Regions from separate parts of the Dorea sp. YH-dor226 genome, predicted to be linked through region 3. Evidence: predicted binding sites of a transcription regulator. Region 3 holds the regulator's gene; each other region holds the start of a gene.
What was found. The regulator Rex, encoded in region 3, represses fermentation and respiration genes when NADH is low (regulators of the CRP and FNR family bind a similar motif). The targets are predictions, from matches to a motif close to ATTGTTAANTANTTAACAAT.
Positions count from the first base shown of each region.

Region 1: the regulator Rex is predicted to act here: its motif matches at 2,155-2,174, upstream of ABE547_RS02985 (trans-4-hydroxy-L-proline dehydratase activase).
Region 2: the regulator Rex is predicted to act here: its motif matches at 2,450-2,469, upstream of ABE547_RS00550 (aminoglycoside phosphotransferase family protein).
Region 4: the regulator Rex is predicted to act here: its motif matches at 2,866-2,885, upstream of fucO (lactaldehyde reductase).

Region 1 is NZ_JBDOHS010000002.1:244,561-250,179, reverse strand. Features, by position in the region: gene ABE547_RS03000 (efflux RND transporter permease subunit) at 1-607, shown strand, start outside; gene ABE547_RS02995 (HD domain-containing protein) at 622-1,158, shown strand; gene ABE547_RS02990 (DUF1848 domain-containing protein) at 1,174-2,118, shown strand; gene ABE547_RS02985 (trans-4-hydroxy-L-proline dehydratase activase) at 2,245-3,153, shown strand; gene hypD (trans-4-hydroxy-L-proline dehydratase) at 3,158-5,533, shown strand.
Region 2 is NZ_JBDOHS010000001.1:102,454-108,072, reverse strand. Features, by position in the region: gene ABE547_RS00560 (OPT/YSL family transporter) at 1-973, shown strand, start outside; gene pepV (dipeptidase PepV) at 986-2,380, shown strand; gene ABE547_RS00550 (aminoglycoside phosphotransferase family protein) at 2,591-3,346, shown strand; gene ABE547_RS00545 (cell wall hydrolase) at 3,409-4,476, opposite strand; gene ABE547_RS00540 (hypothetical protein) at 4,588-5,169, shown strand; gene ABE547_RS00535 (Cof-type HAD-IIB family hydrolase) at 5,159-5,619, shown strand, end outside.
Region 3 is NZ_JBDOHS010000004.1:93,219-98,837, forward strand. Features, by position in the region: gene ABE547_RS05045 (GntR family transcriptional regulator) at 1-28, shown strand, start outside; gene ABE547_RS05050 (NADP-dependent isocitrate dehydrogenase) at 85-1,284, shown strand; gene ABE547_RS05055 (DUF6472 family protein) at 1,340-1,516, shown strand; gene ABE547_RS05060 (ABC-F family ATP-binding cassette domain-containing protein) at 1,603-3,555, opposite strand; gene ABE547_RS05065 (redox-sensing transcriptional repressor Rex) at 3,678-4,322, shown strand; gene ABE547_RS05070 (NAD(P)H-hydrate dehydratase) at 4,400-5,619, shown strand, end outside.
Region 4 is NZ_JBDOHS010000002.1:57,821-63,439, reverse strand. Features, by position in the region: gene ABE547_RS02120 (D-2-hydroxyacid dehydrogenase) at 284-1,249, shown strand; gene ABE547_RS02115 (SDR family NAD(P)-dependent oxidoreductase) at 1,373-2,176, shown strand; gene ABE547_RS02110 (TetR/AcrR family transcriptional regulator C-terminal domain-containing protein) at 2,210-2,779, shown strand; gene fucO (lactaldehyde reductase) at 2,923-4,068, shown strand; gene ABE547_RS02100 (hypothetical protein) at 4,406-4,792, shown strand; gene ABE547_RS02095 (hypothetical protein) at 4,880-5,619, shown strand, end outside.

The DNA of each region.
Region 1 (5,619 bases), on a different contig from region 3:
CGTCAAAAAGGAATTAAAAGCATACGAAGTCCCGGAAGGATATGAGGTAGAGATGACGGGAGAGGATGCGACCATTAATGAAGCGATGACGGAACTCTTTAAGATGCTTGGTCTGGCAATTGTGTTCATGTATCTGATTATGGTTGCGCAGTTTCAGTCTCTGCGTTCTCCGTTCATTGTTATGTTTACAGTACCACTTGCGTTTACGGGAGGACTTCTGGCACTGTGGCTGTCCGGAATGTCCGTCAGTGTCATTGCGATGATCGGATTCGTAATGTTGTCCGGTATCATCGTAAATAATGGGATTGTTTTTATTGATTATACAAATCAGCTTCAGGAACAGGGGCTGGAGAGAAGAGAAGCACTGGAAGAAGCGGGAAAAGCAAGACTGCGTCCGATTGTCATGACTGCTCTGACAACAATCCTTGGTCTGTCTACTATGTCTGCAGGCTTTGGAATGGGGGCAGATATGGTGCAGCCGATGGCTGTTGTTACGATCGGAGGGTTGATCTATGGAACAGTGCTTACGCTGATCGTAGTACCATGTATATATGATATGTTCCATAAAAAAGAAAAAGCAAGGTTGCGTGAGGAGATAGAAGAATAAGGAGAGGTACCATCATGATCAACAAAGCGATTGAATTTGCCACAAAAGCACACGAGGGACAGGTAAGGAAAGGAACCAAACGGCCGTATATCGTACATCCGATAGAAGTCGGGGATATCGTATCGACAATGACAAGAGATGAAGAGGTCATCAGTGCGGCAGTACTGCATGATACGATAGAAGACTGTGAAGGAATTACGAAGGAACTTCTGGCAAGGGAATTTTCAGAACGGGTAGCGGATATTGTTGTACAGGAGAGTGAGGATAAGTCCAGGACGTGGATGGAACGGAAGTCCGCAACAATTACGCATATCCGAACTGCTCCCAGGGAAGTACAGATGGTCGCTCTGGCAGATAAACTGTCCAATATGAGAGATATTAATCGAGATTATCCGGTGGTTGGAGAAGAACTGTGGAATCGCTTTCGTATGAAAAATAAAGAGATAATCGGATGGTATTATAAAGGAATGCAGGAATCTTTGAAAGAGGCTTTTGCCGGTGTGGAGGCGTACGAAGAGTATTGCCGTCTGGTACGTAAGAACTTCGGATAAGTCAGGAGTGCGAATATGATTATAAGTGCAAGCAGGAGAACGGATATCCCGGCTATCTATCCGGAATGGTTTGTGAACCGGCTCAGAGCCGGGGAGGTTATGGTGCCCAATCCGTACAATCGAAAAAAAGTAAAAAGAATTGTGCTGTCGCCGGATACGGTGGACTGTATTGCATTCTGGACAAAAAATCCGGAACCGATGCTGCCGTTTTTAAAAGAGATAGATGATATGGGATATCAGTACTATTTTCAGATGACAATTACAGATTACGAAGAAGAGATGGAGACAAACCTTCCTTCCATGGCGGAATCTATGGCAACGTTTCTTCTTGTCAGTGAGATGCTGGGAAAAGAAAGAATGGACTGGAGATTTGATCCCATTCTTCTGACAGAAAAATATACGATTTCCTATCACCTTGAGAAGTTTGAGATGATGTGTGAATGGCTTCATGAGGCGACGACAAGGTGCATATTCAGTTTTTATGATTCATATAAAGGAAGTTGTTTCCTGGAACCGGAAAGAGAAGACATGGAAGAACTTGCAAAAGGGTTGTCAAAGATTGCAAAAAAACATCACCTTCCGTTATATACATGTGCAGAAAAAATCGATTTGAGCAGGTACGGTATCTGTCACGGTGCCTGTATTGACAAGGACAGAATCCGCAGTCTGATTGGATATAAGTTGGATCTTAAGAAGGATTCCGGACAACGCAGAGAATGCGGATGCGCAGAAAGCATTGATATCGGAATGTATGATACCTGTACACACGGATGCAGGTATTGTTATGCGACCGGAAGCCTTGAGAGTGCAAAAAAGAAATTCGATCAGCATGATCCGGAATCTCCGATTCTGAGTGGACATCTGAGAGGTGATGAGGTGATTACAGATCAGGATCTGGAATCCAGCAGAGATAATCAGATTTCATTGTTTGATTTGCCGGAAATGTACACGGATTTTTAGTAAAAACAGAGAAAATGTATCGGAGTGGAAATGATGGTTGTTAAATACTTGACAACTGTGCGTGATTTTGGTATTTTTAGACTATAGTACGAACGTTAGTCTAAAACAAATTTGAGAGGTGAAAATATGAGTCTGATCACTAGTATACAGAAGTACTCGATCCATGATGGAGATGGAATCAGAACTACAGTATTTTTTAAGGGGTGCCTGTTAAAATGTGTATGGTGCCATAATCCGGAGACTCAAAATTATAAAAAGCAACCGTCCTATGACAGGGAAAGGTGTGTTGGCTGTCTGAGCTGTGAGAAGGCCTGTCCGCAGAAAGCAATCCATGAAGAGAATGGAAAAGTGGTTACTGATCTGAAATTGTGTGATGCATGCGGAACCTGTACAGATTATTGTAATCTGAATCTTCGGGAAATAATTGGAAAAGAATATACCGTGGATGAACTGGTGAAAGAGCTGCGTAAAGATGAAATGTTCTATGAGGAATCCGGCGGTGGTGTTACATTATCCGGCGGGGAAGTTATGACAGCCGATATGGATTATGTGGAAGAGTTGTGTAAAAAGCTGGTTCATCATGGAATTACAGTAACGATCGATACCTGCGGTCAGGCGCCTTATGAGAATTTTGAACGTCTGCTTCCGTATGTAAATACGTTTTTATATGATATCAAGACGATGGATAATGAGATACATAAAAAGTATATTGGAGCAGGAAATGAACTGATCCTGTCCAATCTGGAAAAGATCAGTGCGGCCGGAGCCAGAATATATATCCGGATTCCTACGATTCGGGAAGTAAACGGAACGGACAAAGCAATGAACGACATCATTGCCTATCTGAAAGAGAAAAACATTCAGGTTGCACAGGTAAATCTTTTGCCGTATCACAATACCGGATCCGGTAAATATGTAAAGATCGGCAAAGTTTATGAAGGAACAGAACTTCATGCACCATCAAAAGAAGAGATGAATCATTTTGTGGAACTTTTTAAATCAGCTGGATTCCATAATATAAAAATAGGAGGTTAAAGACATGGAAAAAAGAGGAATGAACGAACGTATTCAGGCATTGCGTGAAAAGAGCGTGAATACACAGCCGCACATTGACCTGGAACGTGCAAAGAGTGAGACGGAAACTTACAAAAAATATGAAGGAGAGATGTCAATTCCGGAACTTCGTGCACAGGTTCTGTATGACTATTTTTCCACCAAGACACTTTACATTGGAGAAGGTGAACTGATCGTTGGAGAGAAAGGAGATTCTCCGCAGGCATCTCCTACATTCCCGGAACTTTGCTGTCACACTGTTGAAGACATGCATGTTATGAATGATCGTGAACTGATTAATTTTAAAGTAAAAGAAGAGGATTATGATTATCAGGAAAAGGTAATTATTCCATATTGGGATCATCGTTCTACCCGTCATAAGATTCTGGCAAATATGACAGATGAATGGAAAGCTTGTTACGGAGCAGGTATTTTTACCGAGTTTATGGAGCAGAGAGGACCGGGTCATACGGTTGGTTCTTTCAAAATTTATGAAAAAGGATTTCTGGATTATAAAGAAGATATTCAGAAGTCTCTGGATGCTTTGGATTTTTACAATGACAAGGAAGCATTTGACAAGAGAAATCAGCTTCGTGGTATGGCAAAAGCCTGCGATGCGATCATGGTTCTTGGAGAGCGTTACGCAGCATATGCAAGAGAATTAGCTGAAAAAGAAGCTGATCCAAAGAGAAAAGAAGAACTTCTTCAGATTGCGGCTAACTGTGATGTTGTACCTGCACATAAGCCGGAGACATACTGGCAGGCAATTCAGATGTACTGGTTCGTACATCTGGGAGTAACCAGTGAGCTGAATCCATGGGATGCATACAGCCCGGGACGTCTGGATCAGCATCTGAATCCATTCTATGAAAAAGATGTGGAAGCCGGAATTCTGGATGATGAAAAGGCACTGGAACTTCTGGAATGCCTGTGGGTAAAATTCAACAATCAGCCTGCACCACCGAAGGTAGGAATTACATTAAAAGAAAGTAGTACATATACAGATTTTGCAAACCTGAATACAGGTGGAATTACTCCAAACGGTGAAAATGGTGTCAATAATGTCAGCTATCTGATCCTTGACTGTATGGATGAGATGAAACTTCTTCAGCCAAGTTCAAATGTACAGATCAGCAGAAAGACACCACAGAAATTCCTGAAACGTGCATGTGAAGTGTCTCGTAAGGGATGGGGACAGCCGGCATTCTATAACACAGAAGCGATCATTCAGGAGCTGATGAATGCAGGAAAGTCACTGGAAGATGCAAGACGCGGCGGAACGAGCGGATGTGTAGAGACAGGTGCATTTGGTAATGAGGCATATATCCTGACAGGATATTTCAACATTCCAAAGATTTTTGAATTAACGCTGAATAATGGTTATGATAAGATGACTGATCAGCAGCTTGGTCTGAAGCTTGGTTATGCAACAGATTTCAAGACATATGAAGAACTGTATGATGCGTTCAAGAAGCAGATGAAATACTTTATCGATATCAAGATCCAGGGAAGCAATGTGATCGAAAAGATCTTTGCTGAGTATATGCCTGTACCGTTCCTTTCTATTATTACCAATGACTGTATTTCCAAAGGAAAGGATTATAACAGCGGCGGAGCAAGATATAATACAAAATATCTGCAGGGCGTAGGAATCGGAACAATTACAGACTGTCTGGCAGCAGTAAAATACAATGTATATGATAAAAAGACATTTACAATGGAAGAACTGATGCAGGCTCTGGATGATAACTTTGAAGGACATGACAGAATTCTGAATCTGGTCAGAAACAAAACACCAAAATATGGTAATGATGATGACTATGCAGATGATATCATGAGAGATGTATTTGAATATTACAGAAGTCAGGTGACAGGACGTCCGAATATGCTGGGAGGTATGTATCGAATCAATATGCTTCCAACTACCTGTCATGTATATTTCGGTGATGTTATGATGGCAAGTCCAAATGGACGTTTGGCACATAAGCCGGTATCTGAGGGTATCTCTCCGGAAAAGGGTGCAGATGTAAACGGACCGACAGCAGTTGTAAAATCCTGTGCAAAGATGGATCATCTTCAGACAGGCGGTACACTTCTGAATCAGAAGTTTACTCCAAGCGTAGTAGCAGGTGAGGAAGGTCTGGATCAGATGGCAAACCTGGTACGTACTTACTTCAATATGGATGGACATCATATTCAGTTCAACGTAATTGACAGAGAAACATTGATTCAGGCACAGAAGCATCCGGAGGATTACAAAGATCTGATCGTGCGTGTGGCTGGATACAGTGATCATTTCCGCAATCTGAGCAAAGCTCTTCAGGACGAGATCATTGAAAGAACAGAACAGTCATTTAATTAATCGTAGGTTCCTGTAAAATGTCATTTATACACAGACTGTTACAAAATGTAGCAGTCTGTGTATTTTTTGTATAATAAAAATTGCTT
Region 2 (5,619 bases), on a different contig from region 3:
ACAGGGTGTCATGGTTGGAGCAGGTATGATTGCTCTGATCCAGTCCGCAATTCTGATTCGCAAAAAGTACAAAGAAAAGAGTGAAGCGAAGAAGAAAGAGGAAGCAAAAGAAACAACAGAAGAAAAAGAAGTCTATGTATATTCCAGATCTGCAGAAGATATGTCAAAGGCTCTGACAAAGGGTATGGTTCTCTATATCATCGGTGCGATCGTTATGGCAGTGATCGGTGGACTGGTAGCCGAGATGAGTCCGGTGAAGCTGGTAATCTGGGTAGTATATGCAATGATTGCAGCACTGGTTTCTGAGATCCTTGTAGGTATCTCGGCTATGCATTCCGGTTATTTCCCGGCAATGGCAACTGTAATTATCTTCCTTGTACTCGGTATGTTTATTGGATTCCCACCGGAAGCACTTGCATTCCTGGCTGGTTATGCGGCATGTACAGGTCCTGCATTTGCCGACATGGGTTATGACCTGAAGACCGGATGGATCTTAAGAGGAAAAGGAAAGAATCAGAAGTTTGAAGTAGAAGGAAGAAGACAGCAGTACTTCGCAGAGCTTATGGGTGCAGCAGTAGCAATCGTTGCAGTATTTATCTTCTATAAATCTTACTTCATGGCAGGAAGAATTCCGCCGGTGGCAGCAGTATATAAGTCTACGATTGAAGCGGGTGTAGATGCTGTGGTATTGCGTTATATCCTGATCTTTGCCTGCCTTGGCGGTGTAATTCAGCTGGTCAGCGGACTGAAACGACAGATTGGTATTATGTTTGCAGCAGGCCTTCTGATTATGAATCCGAAAGCAGGTGTTGCAGGACTCATCTTCCTGGCTGTTCGCTTTATTATTGAGAAGAAGTTCGGTGAAGAGGGAACAAAGAACCTGAATGTACTGTCTGCCGGATTGATCGCCGGTTCTGCACTCTTCTCATTCTTTACCAATACATTCAAACTGGTGAAGAAACCAACAGAGTAATGGGAGTAAAAGATGGAAACAGTATTAGATTCATTGATAGACAGCTATAAAGAAGAGATGTTGCAATCCGTACAGGAACTGATTCGAATCCCCAGTGTGATTGATGCAGATACAGGAAGAGAGGGAGCGCCGTTTGGAGAAAATATTCAGACTGCATTAAAAACCGTGCTCCGGTTATCTGCAGATATGGGATTTGAAACCAGGGAATATGATGGCTATGCAGGTTCTGTCCGATATGGAACGGAAGGAAAAGAAATCGGAATTCTTTCTCATATTGACGTGGTTCCGCCCGGAAACGGGTGGAGCCGTCACCCATTTGACCCGGTGATTGAAGATGGAAAACTGTATGGAAGAGGAAGCCTGGATGACAAGGGACCGATGGTAGCGGCGCTCTATGCGATGAAAGCTGTAAAAGAAAGTGGACTTCCGGTTTCCAATCATGTGAATCACATCATCGGATGTGATGAAGAAACCGGACACAGATGCATTAAGTATTATCTGACCAAAGAGAAAAGCCCGGATATGGGCTTCTCTCCGGATGGATCATTCTCCGTCATCCATGCGGAGAAGGGAATACTCCGGTTCCGGATTCAGACAGAGTGGAAAGAGGCTGATACAGGGTGCCTGCATGTGAAAAGTCTGAATTGTGGAACTGTAGTAAATGCGGTTCCCAATTGTGCCAATGTACATCTGGGTGGTCCGAAAGATGAACTGGATGCGGTTCAGAAGAGATTTCTCGAAACCGGTGAGATGGAAAACTGTACGATGGAAGATGATTGTCTGAGTCTTAACTTCCGCGGCGTGAGCGCCCATGCCATGCAGCCATGGCTTGGGAAAAATGCAATCTTACCTATGGTAGAGTTCTTAAGAGATGTATCTTTGCCGGAAGAAGAAGCACAATTCTTTGAAGCACTGCATGCGTTATTTGCAGATGGATGGGAAGGCAGAAACATGGGAATTGCCTGCGAAGATCAACTGTCCGGAAAATTAAGTATGAATCTGGGAATTTTAAAACTGGAGGATAGGCAGTGCGATCTGAAGGTAGATGTACGTTGCCCGGTCCATGTAGATCTCAATATGATCTGGAAGACGATTGAATTAAATTGCAGGAAATATGAATTAAAAGCGGAATACTGGCAGAAGAGACCTCCACTCTATATTCCGAAAGAGGCAGAACTTGTACAGATCCTTTTAAATGTGTTCAATGAGATGACAGGAATGCAGGAAGAACCAATTGTGATTGGCGGCGGAACCTATTGCCGGGATGTGGAAAACTTTGCTTCTTTTGGACCGGTATTTCCGGGCGAGCCGGAGCTTGCACATGAAGCGGATGAGTATATTGCAGTGGATCGTCTGGTTGAGACGGCGAAGATCTATGCACAGGCATTGTATATGCTTATGAAATAATGTTCAATTTTGAGATGGAGAACCGATGCTGATGAGGGCATGCACCGGTTCTCTATTATATTACAATATATTGTTAATAAAATAACGATAAAAATACGAGATAAAAATAAGTTAAAAAAATATCAATAATGTATTTTCAAATGTATATAGCAGGTGTATAATGCAGATAACGACAATTGAACGAACGAAATACAGTCAGGAGGGATATCTATGAAAACGGAAAAAGCCAAGGTAATTGTAAAACGTCCTTATAAAGAAGTTTACAAAACAGAAGAAGGTATCGTGAAAGTATTTGAAAAGACGCATCCGAAATCAGCAGTTTTCAATGAAGCGCTGAACACAGTGCGAGTGGAAGAAACAGGACTTGAGATACCGAAGTTAAAAGAAGTGACTCAGATTGACGGAAAGTGGGCGCTGGTGATTGAATATAAGGACGGAAAGACACTGGAAGAAATGATGAAGGTAGACCATGACAATCTGGAAAAGTATATGTCAGATTTCGTGGATCTGCAGTTGAAAGTACACGAAAAGAAGGCTCCGATGCTGATGAAACTGAAGGATAAGCTTGCAAAACAGATTAATCAGCTGAAGGCTCTGGACGCTACACAGAGATATGAACTTCTGACACGCCTGGAAAGTATGCCGAAACATGACAAACTATGTCATGGTGATTTTAATCCGAGTAATGTGATCGTAGGAAAGAATGGTAAGATGACGGTAGTGGACTGGGCACATGCAACACAGGGAAATGCAAGTGCGGATGCAGCGATGACTTATCTGCTTTTTGCATTGAAAGATCAGGAAACAGCAGACTTGTATCTGAAGTTGTTCTGTAAGAAGAGTGATACGGCAAAACAGTATGTGCAGCAGTGGCTTCCGATCGTGGCAGCATCTCAGCTGGAGAAGGAGAATGAACTGGAAAAAGACTTTCTTTTGAAATGGATTGATGTTATGGATTACCAGTAAAAAATAAGGACTGTCGGAATTCATTTCGACAGTCCTGTTTTTTACTGCATATTTTCAGTTGTTTAGAAGAATACATTGCCCGCAATATTGATTCCGGATACCCCGGTAGATGCGGATCGGAACTGATAGCAGTGGATGACTGCTGAATGTCTGGCGCCGTTAAGGGCATCCTGAGCTACCGTGTATGCAGTAGCAGATGCGCCACTGGCAAGTACTCTGTTCAGTGAACCGTTCCATGTAGGTGCAAACTGGCCGGACTGATAGATGACGCCCTGCAGTGTGTTTGGATACAGTGGACTGGCAAGTCGGTTCATGATTACGGTTGCGACTGCCAGCATTCCATCGTAACCGCCGGCTTCACATTGAAGAATGGCTGCTAACAGAGCTACATCCGTGGTGGAAGCGGGAACAGAAGGCTGATTCTGAGAGCCGTTGTTCGTATTATTTCCGTTGGACGGAGTGACAGGTCCCGGAGAGGAGTTATTCTGTGCATTCTTCAGTGCTTCTTCCGCAGCTTTCGCGCGTTCCAGCTGTGCCTGATAATCGGCAAGCTCCGAAGAAGTGGAGGAGATCTTGGAATTCAGTTCCTCCTGCTTTGCGGTGAGGTTTGCTTCAAGCTCCGTAAGTTCTCCCTGCTTTTCTGTCAGTTCATTTTGCTTCTTTTCTACGCTTTTTCGCGCATCCTTTAATTCGTCCAGCATAGACCGGTCATATTCACTGATCGTAGTAACGTATTCTGCTTTGTTCAGAAAATCGCTCATATTTTCCGATGAGAATAATATCTGTATCAGTGAAACGCTGCCGCCTTCATACATAAACTGAATACGATCTTTCATAGATTCATATTGAAGGTCCTCATTTAACTGAGCGGACGCGAGATCAAGCTTGGACTTTTCGATTTCTGCAGATAATTCCTCAACCTGTTCGGATGCGGAATCCAGTTCCTGGCTTAAAGCAGCCAGCTGACTGTTCAGATCATCTAACTCATTCTGCAGATCAGACGTCTTGTCTTTCAGAGTAGTCGTCGATGGTGCCGAATAAACACGAGTGGTAGTGGAAGCAATGGTTACAGCACAGATGGCAAGTGCAAGAGCTGAGCGTAATACATGTTTCTTTTTCCTGCTAATCATATTTTTATCCTTTCATAATTCCATATGTTTAATTATTATACAACAAATTGCTTTATAAAGCAATTTTTGTTAGAATAGAAATTGAAAATATATTTGCGAGGGACAAGATCTATGAAGAAATATGAGGAAGAGCATTATCAATTCGATAAAATTAAAGATAAAATCTATCCATGGGTGAAAGAAGAGCTAAAAGATTCCCAGGCATTGAACGGGAAACGCTTTTCTGAAAAAGATACTCCGGTGATGGCATTTCTGGATGAACTGAAGATTATATTTGTAATAAAGAGAGGGGAAGACGTGTTTGAGATTTTAAAAGATAATATGCTTCCACCCGAGTGTGACATAATAGGACTTTATCATACTGCCTGTGAGAATCTGATACGGGATGTAGAGTATGTGATTGCCAATACCTGGTATGGAGGATTTGGAATCGTGGCCGACGGACATCATGAGGCCAGTTCATTGTGCTTTAAGCATATTTGGACAGTATGTGCGGATAAACTGAAAGATGATCTGATTATCATGGTTCCATGTAAGGATACGGTACTTTTTGCACCGGCAGGTAAGCAGGATGTTGTAGACAAGATGATGGAGCATGGGCAGATGGCGTATGATCAGAGCAGTGATAAGGTGAGCGTGCGGCTTCTTGTATTTTCAAAAGATGGAAAGGAACTGACTACCTATGAAGATTAAGACCCGAATGATAGGAATGGATCTGGACGGAACCCTTCTTACGACTGAAAAAAAGCTTACGCCTTATACACAGGATGTCCTGAAGCGCGCGATAGCACAGGGAATCATCGTGCTTCCGGCAACCGGAAGGCCGGTGAGTGGTGTTCCGGAAGAGATTATGCATTTTCCGGGAATCCGGTATGCGGTGACGGCGAACGGAGGAAGGATCGTGGATGTGCAGGAGAACCGGACGATCTATGAGAATCTGGTTCCGGTAGACAAGGCATATGCAATTCTTTCCGTATTTGAAAAATACGATACGCTTCGGGAAATCTACTATGACGGAATTGGATACTCGGAAGAAACGATGCTGAAGAATATTCACCGATACATAGAGCCGGGCCCTATGGCTGATTATATGGTGGCAACCAGGAGACCGATACCGGATGTACATGCCAAATTCGTAGAGAC
Region 3 (5,619 bases):
GAAAAATCTGCATCTGAATGAAATATAGAACTATAAAACCTACGGAAACAGCGACAAAGATTCAAACAGGAGGAAGATGTAAAGATGGCAAAAATTAAGATGACAACACCTATTGTGGAGATGGACGGAGATGAGATGACCAGAATTCTCTGGAAAATGATTAAAGAAAATCTGCTGGAACCATTTGTTGAACTGAATACAGAATACTATGATCTGGGTCTTGAATGCCGTAATGAGACGAATGATCAGGTTACTGTTGATGCGGCAAATGCGACAAAGAAGTATAAAGTTGCCGTAAAATGTGCAACGATCACTCCAAATGCAGCACGTATGACAGAATATAATCTGAAAGAGATGTGGAAGAGTCCGAATGGTACGATCCGTGCGATTCTGGATGGAACGGTATTTCGTGCGCCAATCGTGGTAAAAGGCATTGAACCATGTGTGAAAAACTGGAAGAAACCAATTACGATTGCAAGACATGCGTATGGTGACGTTTATAAAAACACAGAAATGAAGATTCCAGGACCCGGGAAGGTTGAGCTTGTATATACGGCAGAAGATGGAACAAAGACAAGAGAACTGGTACATAACTATGCAGGAGCCGGTGTGGCACAGGGAATACATAATCTGTGCGGTTCCATTGAAAGCTTTGCAAGAAGCTGTTTTAACTATGCGCTGGATACCAGACAGGATCTTTGGTTCGCTACAAAGGATACAATCTCTAAAAAATATGATCATACATTTAAAGATATCTTCCAGGAGATCTATGATGCAGAATATGCTGAAAAGTTCGAAAAGGCAGGTATCGTATACTTTTACACACTGATTGATGATGCGGTAGCCCGTGTCATGAAGTCCGAAGGCGGATATATCTGGGCCTGCAAGAACTATGACGGAGATGTTATGAGTGATATGGTGTCTTCTGCATTTGGTTCACTTGCCATGATGACTTCTGTACTGGTATCACCGGAAGGATATTATGAGTATGAAGCTGCACATGGAACGGTACAGCGCCATTATTATAAGCATCTGAAAGGGGAAGAGACATCAACCAACTCTGTTGCAACAATCTTTGCATGGACAGGTGCGCTGAGAAAACGTGGCGAGCTCGATGGCAATCAGGAATTGATGGAATTTGCCGATAAACTTGAAAAGGCAACGATTGACACGATTGAAGAAGGAAAGATGACAAAAGATCTGGCACTGATTACGACGCTGGAGAATCTAACTGTATTGAACAGTGAGAACTTCATCAAAGCAATTGCGGAAAAATTGCAGTAAATTATGAAATAAACATAATTTGTTATACTGGTTCCCATGAAAGGAGTCGTGTGGTATGAAAAGTAATTGTGAGTCCTGTGCACATTATGAATATGATGAAGATTATGAATGTTACGTCTGTCAGATGGATCTGGATGAGGACGAGCTATATCGGTTTGTGACAAATACATATCGGGATTGTCCGTATTACAGTTATGGAGACGAGTATACGGTGGTCAGGCATCAGATGTAAATTTCAGGGAGCGTTGCTTGTACATGAAAAACCAGGATATCATATTCGGAAAGGTGATATCCTGGTTTTTATAATGTTTCCTTTCTTTATTCTGCAAGTTCTTCCCACTTTTCATATAATTCTGCAAGTTCTTCTGCGATAGAAGCTTTTTCCTTTGCCAGTTCCTGACATTTTACTGAATTCGTAAAGATCTCTTCCTGCATCATTAATTCATCGATTTCGGCATCGCGTTCTTCGAGATCAGAGATGCGGTCTTCCGTCTTTTTCAGTTCATTTTTTCGTTTTCGCTCCCGTGCCTGAGCTTCTTTTTGTTCCTGCCAGCTGAGTTTGGAATCTGTGATGGAATTCGTGGAAGATTTTGCTGCGGAAGAAGCGGCCTTTACACTTCCGGGAATTGGAGCCGAAGCAGTGCTGCCGGCATAGATGGCTGTCAGTTCTTCTTTTTTCTCCAGATAATAATCATAATTACCAATATAATTGACAAATGTCTGGTTTACCAGATCCAGGATCCTTGTTGCGGTCTGATTAATAAAATATCGGTCATGAGAGACATACAATACAGTTCCGGTGTAATCATTTAATGCTTTTTCCAGAATTTCTTTGGAGGTGATATCCAAATGGTTGGTTGGCTCATCAAGGATCAGAAAGTTTGCTTCGGACAGCATCAGTTTCGCAAGTGAAACACGTCCGCGCTCCCCGCCGCTCAGAGAGCTGATCTGTTTGAAGACGTCCTCTCCGGTAAAGAGAAATGCTGCAAGAACATTGCGGATCTGGGTGTTTGTCAGTGTCGGATAGTCATCCGATATCTCATCGAAGATGGTTTTTTCCATATGAAGGACGTGATGTTCCTGGTCATAGTATCCGATTTTTACATTCGTTCCAAGCGAGAAGGTTCCGCTGTCAGCTGAAACTACCTGATTCAGGATTTTCAATAATGTGGTTTTGCCGGTTCCGTTGTCGCCAATGATTGCAACATGTTCTCCGCGTTTTATTTCGAAGCTGATGTCAGAGAATAAGGTCTGCCCCGGAAATGATTTGCTTAAGTGTTCTACCGTTAATACATCGTTTCCACTGACACAGGAAGGCTCCAGTGTCAGATGAATCTCCGTATTCAGCTCCTGGGGCTTCTCTACAGGCTTCATCTTTTCCAGCATTTTTTCGCGACTTTCTGCACGTTTAATGGATTTTTCACGGTTGAAAGAACGAAGTTTTTCGATGACAGCCTCCTGGTGTCTGATTTCCTGCTGCTGGTTCAGATATTCCTTCAGTCGCGCTTCCCGAAGTTTCTTTTTCTTGTCGGCGTAATCGCTGTAATTGCCCTGATAGGTCATCAAAGATCCCTGCTCGATTTCCAGTACCTTTGTGACAACTCTGTTCAGAAAGTACCGGTCATGGGAGACGATCAGAACAGCCCCCGGATAGTTGAGAAGATAAGTCTCAAGCCATGAGATGGAATTCAGATCCAGGTGGTTGGTAGGCTCATCCAGCAGGAGAATATCCGGTTTTGTGAGGAGCAGCTTTCCAAGAGATACGCGTGTTTTCTGTCCGCCGGAAAGTGTGTCAACCGGCTTGGAGAAATCGTTTTCTGTAAAGCCAAGACCCTTAAGAACGCCCGTAATTTCACTTTCATAGGCATATCCGTTGGCGCGTTCGAAAGCGGCAGTCAGGCGGTTGTAAGTGTTCAGACGTGCTTCCAGTTCCGCACCGGAGAGATGTTTTAATTCCAGTTCGATAGAACGAATCTGTTGTTCCATGGAGATGATCTCTGACTTGGCAAGCTTCACTTCCTCATAGATGGTATTGCCGCTTTGCATCTGCTGGTGCTGTGCGAGATAGCCGAGAGTCTTTCCTTTTGTGAGAATGACAGTTCCGCCGTCAGAAGGCAGTTCTCCGACGACCATCTTCAGGAGAGTAGACTTTCCGGCGCCGTTTGGTCCGACCAGTGCAGCCTTTTCATGATCCTCTATGTGAAATGATCCATCGGCGACAATTACGTTTTCACCGAAGGATTTATTGATTCCGTGACATGCTAATATCATGGTATTTCCTCCTTTGCATACGATATAATTATAACGGAAATGGTGTAAATTACAACTATTGTTTGACATTAATCTTCCGATTTTATATAATATCTTTAGACTATAACAGGAAGGTGAATACATTGGAAGGAAGAGAGATATCGCAGGCGGTAATACGAAGGTTGCCAAGGTATTACAGATATTTGGGAGAACTTTTAGAAAATGGAGTAGAACGAATCTCTTCAAATGATCTCAGTAAACGAATGAAAGTGACTGCGTCACAGATTCGTCAGGATCTTAATAATTTCGGAGGATTTGGTCAACAGGGATACGGATATAATGTAAAGTATCTGTACACAGAGATTGGTAAGATTCTCGGACTTGAAGAAGATCACAATATTATTATTATCGGAGCTGGTAATCTGGGGCAGGCACTGGCCAACTATGCAGCATTTGAAAAACGTGGTTTTATATTAAAGGGAATCTTTGATGTGAATCCACGGTTGGAGGGTGTGGCAATCCGGGGCGTTCCGGTACGTATGATGGATGATCTGAAGTCTTTTGTACAGAATAATAATATAGATATTGCTGTTCTTACGATTCCAAAAGAAAAGGCAATTGAGGTTGCGAATATGCTGGTTGAAAACGGGGTACGTGCGATCTGGAATTTTGCACATACAGACCTGAATCTTCCAGAGAATATCATCGTGGAAAATGTGCATTTATCTGAAAGTCTTATGCAGTTATCCTATAATATAAGCCGTTATAACGAAGAACACAAAAAATAAAGATGATGTAGACGTGTAAGGTCCGGCATGTGCAGACATGCCTGTTCTTACACGTTCTTTGATATGGGGGTGAGACAATGCGATATCTGGTGGATGGCAGTCAGATGAAGGCTGCAGATCAGTATACGATCCAGACAATAGGTACTCCGTCCCTTGTATTGATGGAGCGGGCTGCCAGATGCTGTGTGCAGGTAATGACAGACAGATATCTGGATCTGTCCAGAGCCTGTGTTGTATGTGGCTCCGGGAATAATGGCGGAGATGGTCTGGCAATTGCGAGAATCCTTACCAGGATGGGATATCCGGCTACCGCCTGTTTTATTGGCAATAAGGAGCATTGTACAGAAGAGACAAAAGAACAGATGCGTCTCCTTAAGGAAGCCGGAGGCAAGATTATATATGGATACGAAGAGGCAAAATACAGCGTACTGATCGATGCGATCTTCGGTGTGGGACTGAGCAGAAAGATTGAGGGGAACTATCGTGAGATCATCGATCAGATGAATCGTTCGACGGGAATAAAGGTTGCAGTCGATATTCCGTCCGGAATCTCTTCCGGGAATGGTGCGGTGTTGGGAATCGCATTTCATGCAGATATTACGGTTACTTTTCAGCTTGAAAAGCTGGGACTTCAGATGTATCCGGGACGGGAATACGCCGGAGAGATCTATCCTGTTGACATAGGAATCTGCACAGACAGGATCAGGGATGACATATCTGTGGCATATACGTATGATAGAAGAGAATATAGCCGTCTGCTGCCGGTCAGAAAGGCGGATTCACATAAAGGAACATATGGAAAGCTTCTGGTAATTGCCGGAAGCAGGGGAATGTCAGGAGCAGCATATCTGAATGCCAAAGCAGCGTATCGGGCCGGAGCAGGACTGGTGCAGATCTATACTCCGGAGGAGAATCGTGTGATTCTTCAGACTCTGCTGCCGGAAGCAATTATTACTGCCTACGAGTCCTTTGAAGAAGAAAAACTGTGTTCGCTTCTTGCGTGGGCCGATACCGTATGTATCGGATCCGGGCTCGGAACGAACGACTTGTCGAAGAAGATCCTACAGACAACACTGAAAAATATAAAGGTACCGTGTGTGATTGATGCGGATGGACTGAATCTGTTATCAGAGAATATGGAAGCACTGAAGCAGGTATCGGACGGAGAGATCGTGCTGACTCCTCATATGAAGGAGATGGAACGATTGTCCGGCAAAATGGTATCAGAGATCCGGGAACACCGGACAGCTGTTCTGAGAGAATTCACGGAACAACATCCGGCAGTCGTAGCGTTGAA
Region 4 (5,619 bases), on a different contig from region 3:
ATTGACAGTTGCATGTGGCATTTATAGCAATGACCTGCGTTGCTGTCATCATGATCCTGATTGTACAGACATGCATTAAATTTGTATGTAAAGAAAGAGAGCAAGTAGAGATAAAATATTGTTAACAAACAGGAAAAAGAATGATTGGAATGACTGGATAAATAGATTATACTATATTTTATAAGGATAATCTATTTAGACTCAAGATTATGCTGAATGATATGATTTTAGGACGAAAACATGGCCGTATTATTTGAAAAATGCAAAAAAGGATAAGACAACTATGAAAAAAATAATCATAATGTTTGAGGAAGCGGGAAAATACCGGGAGCAGATAGAAAAACTCTGCCGGGACAGATGGGAGGTTCTGTATCTTTCCGGGGAGTGCTCGGAAGAAGAATTCAGAGAATATGCCCGGGATGCGGAGATCATATTCGGTGATGTGGATCCAAAATGGCTTCGGGAATGCCGGAATCTGAAGTGGATTCAGATCTCCTGGGCAGGAGTCGGTCCGTACATGAATAAAGAGTATCTGCAGCATATCGTGCTTACCAATGCTTCCGGGGCGTATGGAGCGGTGATCGCCGAGCATGTAATGGGGCTACTTTTGTCTCTGGCAAGGCGTATTCCGGAGTATGTACATCATGCGAAGACCGGATGCTGGAAAGATTGTGGCGCGGAGTGGAGAATTCAGGGAAAAAAAGCATTGATCCTTGGCGCCGGAGATATAGGAACTGCAGTGGCGGATCGGGCAGCAGCATTTGGAATGGAGGTAACGGGATTCTGCCGTCATATGCGGAAACCGGAAGGTTCATTTACACGCATGATCATGGCAGAACAGCTGGATCATGCAATCAAAGAAGCAGATTTTATCTGTGGCTGTCTTCCGGAAACACCGGAGACAATGCACCTGCTGGATGCGCGTCGGCTGGCAATGTCAAAAAAGGATGCGATTCTTGTGAATGTAGGGCGCGGTAGTCTGATTGATACAGACAGTCTGGTAAGAATGATTATGCAGGGGCATTTCTATGGAGTCGGTCTGGATGTCACGGATCCGGAACCGTTGCCAAAGGATCACCCGTTGTGGAAATTGCACAATGTAATTATCACGCCACATGTTGCGGGGATCGGTTTTGGGCACCATAACAGTGCGGAAGAGGCAATCTGGAAACTGAGTCTTGAGAATCTGGAACGTTTCAGAAATGGGGAGACGCTTAAGAATCTGGTAGATTATAAGAGAGGATATTAATAGACTGAGAATTGACGGATTTATTGTTGATTTGTTTCGTTAAAAGGTATATAGTTATGCTAACGAGAAAAAACAGAAGCATTTTGCAGTGGGGCAAAATGTACTATTAAGGAGGTAATTATCATGGACAGATTAAAAGGAAAGGTTGCAATCGTAACAGGCTCTACCAGCGGAATCGGAATCGGTATTGCAAAGTTATTTGCAGCTGAAGGTGCAAAAGTAGTGATCTGCGGACGTAGAGAAGCAAAAGGACAGGCTGTTGTGGATGAGATCGTGGCAGCAGGAGGGGAAGCTTCTTATCACTTTATGGATATCACAGATGTGGCTACAACAGAGAAACTGATTGCTGATACTGCAGAGAAATACGGAAAGATCGATATTCTCGTAAATAATGCTGCAAACGTAGCTCTGAAAGACGGACGTGTAGATGAGCTTACATTGGAAATGTGGGATGCCATCTTCGAGAGTGATATGCGCGGCACATTCTACGCAGTGAAGAGTGTAATTCCATATATGCAGAAAAATGAAAAAGGTGGTTCTATCATCAACATTGGATCCATGGCTTCCTGCGGCGGTGACCTTGGATCTACCGCTTATGCATGTGCAAAAGCAGGTGTTGATATGCTGACTAAGTATACAGCTCTTCAGTATGGAAAACAGAACATCCGCTGCAACTGTGTTCGTCCGGGTCTGATCGTTACACCACAGAACGAAGCACACGTTCCACAGGCACTGAAAGACATTTTCACAAGCAATATCTGTGTAAATCGTTATGGATGTCCGGAAGATATCGGACATATGTGCGTATATCTTGCATCTGACGAGAGCGAGTATTTCACAGGACAGGTTGTGACAGTAGACGGTGGTCTGAATTCTCATGTATCAACCGTTGCTCAGTTCAAGGAATTAAGCTCCCGTACATGGTAAGAAGATCAAGAATTGTTTGCCAGAGGTAGTTGAATGGGAACAGAAGAAAATAAGCAGGACAGAATGAAGTACCGTCTTGCAGATGCGATGAAAATCTGCATGAAGAAGATGCCGGTGGAAAAGATTACGGTAAAAGAAATTGTGGCTGAGTGTGGTACGACAAGGCAGACGTTTTATCGGAATTTCCAGGATAAATATGATTTGATCAACTGGTATTTTGACCGGATTCTGTTGGAATCTTTTCGCCATATGGGGGAAGGTGAGACGGTATATGAAGGGCTTGTGAACAAATTCCATTATATTGAGGAAGAAAAACTATTTTTCAAAGCCGCTTTTCGAACGGATGAACAGAATTGCCTGAAGGATCATGATTTTCAGCTGATTTTGAGATTCTATACGAAAAGGATTGAAGAAAAAACAAAAAAGCCTGTTCCAGAACATTTAAAATTTCTGCTGGAAATGTATTGTCAGGGATCTGTCTATATGACCGTTCGATGGCTTCTTGGAAATATGAAGCAGACGCCGGAGGAGATGGCAAAAAATCTGGTGGATGCCATGCCGTTAGAACTGATGAAAGCATTTCAGGAGATTCATCTGGTGTAAAATTGTATAGTATGTGATGAAAAAAAGCCAGTCTTTCATGTAAAGTGACAGATTGGCTTTTTTGTAACTTTCTTTTGATAAGAAAGATTGTTAAAATATAAACATATAATACAGGAATCAAGAAGAAAAGGAGATTGATAACGATGGCAAACAGAATCATGTTAAATCAGACTTCCTATCATGGGGCAGGAGCAATTCAGGAGATTGCAACAGAAGCAAAGGCAAGAGGATTCAAAAAGGCGTTTGTGTGTTCCGATCCGGATCTGATCAAATTTGAAGTAACAACAAAGGTTACAAAAGTACTGGAAGATGCAGGGCTTGAATATGCTGTATACTCAGATATCAAAGCAAATCCGACGATTGAAAATGTACAGCATGGCGTAGAAGAATTCAAAAAGTCTGAAGCTGACTATATTGTTGCAATCGGTGGAGGATCTTCCATGGATACAGCAAAGGCAATCGGAATCATCATTGCAAATCCGGAATTTGAGGATGTAAGAAGTCTGGAGGGAGTTGCCCCAACGACACAGCCATGTGTTCCGATCATTGCGGTACCTACAACAGCCGGAACTGCAGCAGAAGTAACTATCAACTATGTAATTACAGATGTTGAGAGAAAGAGAAAGTTTGTATGTGTAGATCCACACGATATGCCGATCATTGCAGTGGTAGATCCGGATATGATGTCCTCTATGCCAAAGGGGCTGACCGCATCTACAGGAATGGATGCATTGACACATGCAATTGAAGGATATACCACGAAAGGCGCGTGGGAGATGACAGATATGTTCCACCTTAAAGCAATCGAAATTATTTCTAAGTCTTTAAGAGGAGCTGTTGCAAATGAAAAAGAGGGCCGTGAGGGAATGGCACTCGGACAGTATATCGCAGGTATGGGATTCTCCAATGTTGGACTTGGAATTGCACATTCTATGGCTCATACGCTGGGAGCTGTATATGATACACCACATGGAGTTGCGTGCGCAATGATGCTTCCGATTGTTATGGAATACAATGCAGAATGCACCGGAGAAAAGTACAAAGAAATCGCAAAAGCAATGGGTGTAGAAGGCGTGGATAGCATGTCAGTAGAAGAATATAGAAAAGCAGCTGTGGATGCAGTAAGACAGCTGTCTGTAGACGTTGGAATTCCTACGAAACTGGATGCATTAAAAGAAGAAGATCTGCAGTTCCTGGCAGAGTCTGCTCATGCAGATGCATGTGCACCGGGAAATCCGAAAGATGCAAGCGTAGAAGATCTGAAAGACTTGTTCAGAAAATTAATGTAAATAAATGTCGTTGGAACGATGTCCGAATGAGCGAAAAGCTGTCGGACATCGTTCTTTTTTTGTTAATAATAGAACTTGATTTCTTTGAAAATCCAGTGAAATATACATAGCCTGCTATGTTATTGTAGCGGAGTTCCTGAGTGGAAGGATTCATAGTTACCTATGCGATTGGAAACAGATATTACCCCATATCAAAAAGCCTGTAGAAAATCCAATTTTTGCAAGAGGATGAAGAATTTTGACATTTACATCGTTCACTTATTGTGGACTGTATAATAAAAAGAAGAGTATAAAGTCGGATGATATAAATCAAACGAGATTGGAGGGCAGGGGCAGAATGTGGAAGAATATGATAAAAGCTGCAATAGTGGTTATTTCAACAGGTTGCGCCGGGTATCTGATAGCCGCAGGATTGTTTGTGACAGAATCGAAAGAAGAGGCCCTGCAGGCATTCCGTTACGAGAAGGATGGAGAAGTAGACTATACTTCAAGAACAGAACCGGAACATATTCGAACAGACGGAGCCACTCCAAGTGCATATGCAGACAATGAATTGATTGTGCAGCTGGCGGAGGGGACATCCGAGAGAGAGGCAAAGAGTATTGCGGGGGAGAATCAGGCGGAATTGGTGGGATTTATCAGTATTACGGATAAAGATATTAACATTACAAAGCCGGTGTTAGATCTTGAGAATTCAATGAAACAAGCCAAAAGGTATGTATAGGAACATCCGGAAAAACGGACAGAAGCGGATGTAAAATCTGATGAAAAGGAGATTCCGGAGGAGTCAGAAGATGATTCGGAAAAATTCATGAAATACCTGAAGGAAGAATTGATTCCAGAGTACGGTGTTATGCCGGTTGATGAGATATGTAAAACAAGCAATGGAATGGATGCGTGGCTGGAGCCGACAGATCTTCAGGGAATATTGGCAATTGAGATTGATGATTATGACGGAGACGGAAAACATGAAATGCTTCTGATAAGAGGAACCTGTGAGGGCATGGATAAACAGGAGCTGTTCAGTTCAGACGATCAGGGCGGCGGCGCCAGGATTAATATGGAAATGTATGAGTGTGACGGAAGCGTGAAGCTTGCGGATTCCAGGGAACTGATTCCCAGCGGTAAATACCGGGTTACTTATCAGGAAGTTCAGACCGGCTTCTTCACCTATAGTAACGACGGCACAGTGTATATAGGAATAGATAGCAATTTTATTATGAATGAGACGATTACAACGCTTGCACTATACCAGTATCGGGACGAAGCTTTTCAATATGTAAAAGGCTTCTGCAGGCGGCGTCAGGGAAGCTGTTATGAGGCGGTACTTACAGCAGATTCGGAGCCGGAACAGACAAACATTACATTTGCACCGACATTTACGGAAGACAGCGGGGGATGGTCGATTCTGGAGGACTATGATGATGAGCAGGCATCTGATTCGGAATTAGAAGAAAATGCACTCAGATTAAATGAGATTTATTATGAACAGCTAAAAACATACGGACTGAACGGTAAGGATGTAAGATTGCTTTGGGGAGAACGGCAGTG